DNA from 2 places in the Mycobacterium sp. ZZG genome. Region 1 is predicted to be linked to the other one. Evidence: predicted binding sites of a transcription regulator. Region 1 holds the regulator's gene; the other holds the start of a gene.
The links. Region 1 encodes HspR, which represses chaperone genes until heat shock. Its sites were predicted from a motif close to ANNTGAGTNNNNNNNACTCANNT; they were not measured.
Positions count from the first base shown of each region.

Region 1 (3,406 bases):
GCCTGACCGGCTTCGGCGAAGAGGGTGAGGAGTTCGATCCCGCGCTGCACGAGGCCGTGCAGCACGAGGGCGAGGGCACTCATCCGGTGGTCGGCAACGTGATGCGGCGCGGCTACAAAGTCGGCGAACAGGTCGTCCGCCACGCGATGGTGGGCGTCGTCGACACCGTTCCCGACGCGTCCGAGGCCGAGAATGCCGACGCCGCGCCGGAACAACCCTCACAATCGTGAGAATCGACCAGCAACCGTGACAAGAAGGTAAGGAGGTGACGCACCATGGCCCAACGCGAGTGGGTTGAGAAGGACTTCTACAAAGTGCTCGGCGTCGCTTCCGATGCCGACGAGAAGGAGATCAAGCGGGCCGCCCGCAAGATCCTCGCGGAGAACCACCCCGACCGGAATCCGGGCAACACCGAAGCCGAGGAGCGCTACAAGACTGCCTCCGAAGCCAAAGAGGTGCTCACCGATCCCGCGAAACGCAAGGAGTACGACGAGACCCGCCGGCTGTTCGCAGGCGGCGGGTTCGGTCGCGGCCGCTTCAGTGGCGGCGGGGGGTTCGGCGGCTTCGGTGGCAGCGACGGCACGGAGTTCAACCTCAACGATCTGTTCGACGCCGCCGGCCAGGCCGGCGGCGCCAACATCGGGGATCTCTTCGGTGGGCTGTTCGGCCGTGGCGCCCAGCAGCCGCGGCCGTCGCGGCCCCGCCGCGGTAACGACCTGGAGACCGAGACCTCGCTCAGTTTCCTGGAGGCCACCAAGGGTGTGGCGATGCCGTTGCGGCTCACCAGCCCGGCCCCGTGCACGAACTGCCATGGCAGCGGCGCACGTCCGGGAACCAGCCCGAAGGTGTGCCCGAACTGCAACGGGGCCGGCGTCGTCAGCCGCAACCAGGGCGCGTTCGGATTCTCCGAGCCATGCACCGAATGCCGGGGCAGCGGCTCGATCATCGAGAACCCGTGCGACGAATGCCGGGGCACCGGGGTGACCACCCGCACGCGCACCATCAACGTGCGGATCCCGCCGGGTGTGGAGGACGGGCAGCGGATCAGGCTGGCCGGCCAGGGCGAGGCCGGGTTGCGCGGGGCGCCGTCGGGCGACCTCTACGTGACCGTCCACGTCAAGCCGGACAAGGTCTTCGGCCGCAACGGCGACGACCTGACGGTCACCGTCCCGGTCAGTTTCCACGAACTCGCGTTGGGGACAACGCTTTCGGTTCCGACTCTGGAGGGCAAGGTGGGTGTCCGGGTGCCGAAGGGCACCTCCGACGGCCGCATCCTGCGGGTCCGCGGCCGGGGCGTCCCGAAGCGTTCCGGGGGCCACGGCGACCTGCTGGTCACCGTGAAGGTCGCTGTGCCGCCGAACCTCGAAGGCGAGGCCGCAGAGGCACTGGAGGCGTACGCGAAAGCTGAACGCGCCAGCGGTTTCGACCCGCGGGCGGGATGGGCCGGTGCGCTGTGAGCGCCGGCCGGTCCAGCCGTAACGAGGAGGCCAGGACCTTCCTGATCTCGGTGGCCGCCGAGCTGGCCGGTATGCACGCGCAGACACTGCGTACCTACGACCGGCTCGGTTTGGTCAGCCCGCAGCGCAGTTCCGGTGGCGGACGGCGTTATTCGCAACGTGACGTGGAGCTGCTGCGCGAGGTGCAGCGGCTGTCACAGGACGAAGGGGTCAATCTCGCCGGGATCAAACGCATCATCGAGCTGACCAATCAGGTCGAGGCGCTTCAGGCCCGGGTGCGAGAGCTCAGCGAGGAAGTGGAGCACCTGCGGGCCCAGCCGCGCGCCAAGAGCACCGCGCTGGTGGTGTGGCAGCCGCGCAACAAGCGCTCGTAGTCCGGGGCTCTCGCGCCGCACCCCGAACCGCCGAAATCGCATTCCACGCGGCCTTTTTCGCGATGTGCCCGCAGGGAATGCGATTTCGGCCTTTTGGAAGTCAGGGCACCTTGGGGTCAGGCGACCTTGATCCGGAACCGGGCCACCGCGGACTCGCCGGGCCGCACCTCGCGGTAACCGCCCTTGCGCAGTGCGTCGGTGGGGGCCGCCATCGGCTCGAAGCACACCACGTCGTCGTTGCCCGGGGCGAAGACCTGTGCGGCGGTGAACCCTTCGTCGAAATGCACCTCGATCCGCCGCCCGCCGCCGGACAGCGCGAACATCGACCCGGGTGCGACCTCGTCGTAGCCGTCGTCGATCACCGTGTCGCCCAGCGTCTCGGAGTGGGCCGGCCGGTCCTCCATGAGCCCCGTCGGGATGCCCCACGCGTTGACCGGGCGGTACCGCATAGGCGGTGTCTCGATCTGCCACTGCGCACGCGGCACGTCGGGCAGTTGTAGGTAGGGATGGAAGCCGAAGCACAGCGGCACCCGGGACCCGGTCGTCGCTGTGACCGTGGTGGTGACGGTGAGTGTGCGGTCGCGCAGTGTCATGTCCAGGGTGAGCAGGTGCGGGAACGGGAAGCTGGCCAGCAGGCCGGGCCGCGCCGCGAAATCCAGTTCGGCGCTCAGCTGCGACTCCAGCATCGTGGTGACGGTCCAGTCGTCATAGGCGGCCAGGATGCCGTGGATCGGGACCCCGTGCTCGTCGGTGCGCACGCCCCCGGTGCCCGGGGTCAGCGTCACCACCGCGCCGTCCACCCCGTAACCGTTGCTGCTGAGGCGGTTGGCCCACGGGTAGAGGATCGGGATCCCCATGGTCTTGTGGTTCGACACGTAGGCGTACAGACCGCGGCGCTGGCCGAGCAGCTCGACCCCGTCGTCGGACAGCGAGGTGCCGACCATGCCGGCGCCCGGAGCGTAGGTCGCGGTCAGCGGGGACGACGGATCACGCAGCGTGACGGTTTCGAACGCGTCCATGGCTGCGATCCTGCCATGCGTTGTTCAGCCCGCCAGCGGGTCGTGCTGGATCCGTTCGGCGGGGGCACCTTTGGCGATCAGGGCCGCCTTGGTGGCCCGCACCATCTCCGGCCGTCCGCAGAGCAGGATCTGCCGGTCGCCCCAGTTGCCGTACCGCGTCACGACCTCGGGCAGCAGACCGGTCTGGCGCACATGCAGTCCGCGGGGCGGGGTTGGGTCGGGGAAGTGCGCCGCCCACGGCGGGTCGAAGTTCAGCTCCGAAACCGGTGTGACCGACAGCCACGGATTGGTCGACGCGATCTCCCACAGCGTGCGCAGGTCGTAGAGCTCGCACGGGTACTTGGCGCCGAAGAACAGGTGCACCCGCGGGTTCTCACCGAACCGGGTCAGGTCCATGATCAACGTCCGCAGCGGCGCCAGGCCGGTGCTGCCGGCGACCATGAGCACATCCCCCGCGGCCCGGTCGATCTCCATCGCGCCGTGCGGATTGGCAACCCGCCAGCGGTCACCGGGCCGGGTCTCTCCGACGACGGCGGTGCTGACCATGCCTCCGGCG
Region 1 is NZ_JBTBFV010000056.1:23,350-26,755, forward strand. It holds gene grpE (nucleotide exchange factor GrpE) at 1-230, shown strand, start outside; gene dnaJ (molecular chaperone DnaJ) at 276-1,457, shown strand; gene ACXMYJ_RS23435 (heat shock protein transcriptional repressor HspR) at 1,439-1,831, shown strand; gene ACXMYJ_RS23440 (aldose 1-epimerase) at 1,948-2,850, opposite strand; gene ACXMYJ_RS23445 (FAD-binding oxidoreductase) at 2,875-3,406, opposite strand, start outside.

Region 2 (3,406 bases), on a different contig from region 1:
TCACCGCCAGGCCGTTGGGCACCACGAACCAGATCAGGCCGGAGGTACCGAAGCTGAAGGCCTGCGCCGACGACATCATCACCGCCATCGACCAGGTCCACACCGCGATCACCGAGCCGACGCCGAAGCCGAAACCGATACGGCGGTCGGCGATCACGAAATCGTGGGTGTTCCTCACCATCGAGCGGACGGTGAAGGCGACGACGAACATGAAGGCGCCCAGGCCCAGCATCAGGGCGAAGCCGATGCCTGGCGACAGGTCGGACGGATGGAACACGGAGACACTCCTCGGCGCGGTGACATCACCCCAGCAAGGCTGGGCGCAGCGCGTGGGCTGCCGGCCCGGCCAGTGGGTGAGTTGACGGAGCCCGCGACTGGCGAACTCCCGCCACGGTGTGGTGGCTGCGTCAGCATCCGCGTGATGCTTGCTTGAGAAAAGAGTTGGGCTCAGCCTGAGCGGAATTGACGCGGCAGTGGCAGGCCGGGGAGCTTCAGGTGCCCTCGAATTCGTTCTGCCCGAGATTGTCGACGAACCGCGGGCCGAGCAGGTTCAGCTCGCGGCGGTAGTCCGCCGCCCACGTGCCGAACGGGTGATGCGCCAGGTACTCGTTGCGGAACCGGTCGTCCTCGGACACCTCGGTGGTGCAGAACGACGGGATCGCCAGGTCGACCACCGGGCCGTTGCGCTCCACCTCGGCGAGCAGCAGGGGAGCGTTGCCGCCGAGGAACCGGTCGAGGACCCAGCCGTCCTCGCCGAGCCAGACCGACGACCTGACCTTGAGCACGACGTGCTCGGCCCGGGACACGATCTGCCCGGCGACCAACGGATCGAGATCTCGCTCGGCCTCGTAACGGGTGCCGCCGGCCGCAGGGCCTTTGGCCGTCATGGTGCCGATCGCGTCGTCGCCCAGTCTCGTCACCAGGTCCCCGGGAGTTCCACTCAGGTCGGCGGGCGCTGGTCCCTGCAGCCGCACCCGCACCGCGTAGCCGTCGGAAGCGAACAGATAGGCCTGGGCGATCAGGACGGGAGTCGGATCGGAGGCGGCCACAGCGGGCATGTCGCGGACGAAGAACTTCCGTTCGAACTCGAAATCACCGGAGCCGGAGTCGGACATAGGGCGACGCTAACCCGCTGCGGAGCCGGGCACCGGGCACGGCACTCGTGTCCGCCGCCGAAAATCTGGTAAAACTAATCAGACTTGAGCGGAACACACTCAACCTTGACGACGTTGGAGTGGAAGACAAGCATTTCAGGGGCCTGCTGTGCAGCCCTGAATACATATAGGAAAGGGAGGTGTCGTGGACTCGTTCAATCCGACGACCAAGACCCAGGCGGTCCTGACCTCGGCGCTGCAGGCGGCCACCGCCGCGGGGAACCCGCAGATCACGCCCGCGCACCTGCTGATGGCTCTGCTGACGCAGAATGACGGAATCGCCGCACCACTTCTGGAGGCCGTCGGCGTCGAACCCGCGACCGTCCGCGCCGAGACGCAACGGCTGCTCGACCGGTTGCCCAGTGTCACCGGTTCGAGCTCGCAGCCGCAGCTGGCGCCCCAGTCGATCGCGGCGATCACCGCCGCGACCAACCTCGCCACCGAGATGGACGACGAGTACGTCTCCACCGAGCACCTGCTCGTCGGTCTGGCCAGCAACGACACCGATGTTGCGAAACTCCTGACCGGCCACGGCGCGTCCCCGCAGGCGTTGCGGGAGGCGTTCGTCAAGGTGCGCGGCAGTGCCCGCGTCACCAGCCCCGATCCCGAGGGCACCTATCAGGCGCTGGAGAAGTACTCCACCGACCTGACCGCCCGCGCGCGGGAAGGCAAGCTCGATCCGGTCATCGGCCGCGACACCGAGATCCGGCGCGTCGTGCAGGTGCTGAGCCGGCGTACCAAGAACAACCCGGTGCTCATCGGCGAACCCGGCGTCGGCAAGACCGCGATCGTGGAGGGCCTGGCCCAGCGCATCGTCGCCGGCGACGTGCCGGAAAGCCTGCGCGACAAGACCGTCGTGTCGCTCGACCTGGGCTCGATGGTGGCCGGCGCCAAGTACCGCGGTGAGTTCGAGGAACGGCTGAAGGCCGTCCTGGACGACATCAAGAACTCGGCGGGTCAGATCATCACGTTCATCGACGAGTTGCACACCATCGTCGGCGCCGGCGCGACCGGTGAATCGGCGATGGACGCCGGTAACATGATCAAGCCGATGCTGGCCCGCGGTGAGCTGCGGCTGGTCGGCGCGACCACGCTCGATGAGTACCGCAAGTACATCGAGAAGGACGCCGCGCTGGAACGCCGATTCCAGCAGGTGCTGGTCGGCGAACCGTCGGTCGAGGACACCGTCGGCATCCTTCGTGGCCTCAAGGAGCGCTACGAGGTGCACCACGGCGTGCGGATCACCGACTCGGCACTGGTCTCCGCGGCCACGCTGAGCGACCGCTACATCACGGCCCGGTTCCTTCCGGACAAGGCCATCGACCTGGTCGACGAGGCCGCCTCCCGGCTGCGCATGGAGATCGACTCGCGTCCCGTCGAGATCGACGAGGTCGAGCGGCTGGTCCGTCGCCTCGAGATCGAGGAGATGGCGCTGGAGAAGGAATCAGATGCTGCGTCGCGCGACCGTTTGGAGAAGCTGCGCTCCGAACTGGCCGATCAGAAGGAGAAGCTCTCCGAGCTGACCAGCAGGTGGCAGAACGAGAAGAACGCCATCGATGTCGTCCGCGAGCTCAAGGAACAGCTGGAGGACCTGCGCGGTGCGGCCGACCGGGCCGAACGCGACGGCGATCTGGCCAAGGCCGCCGAGCTGCGGTACGGCCGCATCCCCGAGGTCGAGAAGAAACTCGACGCCGCCGTTCCGCAAGCCGAGGCGCGCGAGAACGTGATGCTCAAGGAGGAGGTCGGCCCCGACGACATTGCCGATGTGGTGTCGGCCTGGACCGGCATCCCGGCCGGCCGGATGCTCGAAGGCGAAACGGCCAAGCTGCTGCGCATGGAGGACGAGCTGGGTAAGCGCGTCGTCGGCCAGAAAGCCGCGGTGCAGGCGGTGTCGGACGCGGTGCGGCGCAGCCGAGCCGGTGTCGCCGACCCGAACCGGCCGACGGGCTCGTTCATGTTCCTCGGCCCGACCGGTGTCGGCAAGACCGAGCTGGCCAAGGCGCTGGCGGAGTTCCTGTTCGACGATGAGCGCGCGATGGTCCGCATCGACATGAGCGAGTACGGCGAGAAGCACTCGGTGGCCCGCCTGGTCGGCGCACCTCCCGGCTACGTCGGCTATGACCAGGGCGGTCAGCTGACCGAGGCGGTGCGGCGGCGTCCGTACACGGTGATCCTGTTCGACGAGATCGAGAAGGCCCACCCGGACGTGTTCGACGTGCTGTTGCAGGTGCTCGACGAGGGCAGGCTGACCG
Region 2 is NZ_JBTBFV010000015.1:642-4,047, forward strand. It holds partial or broken gene ACXMYJ_RS11105 (sodium:solute symporter family transporter) at 1-277, opposite strand, end outside; gene ACXMYJ_RS11110 (CYTH domain-containing protein) at 492-1,115, opposite strand; gene clpB (ATP-dependent chaperone ClpB) at 1,300-3,406, shown strand, end outside.
Region 2: a site for HspR is predicted at 1,198-1,220, ahead of clpB (ATP-dependent chaperone ClpB). Genes of this name have one in related genera too.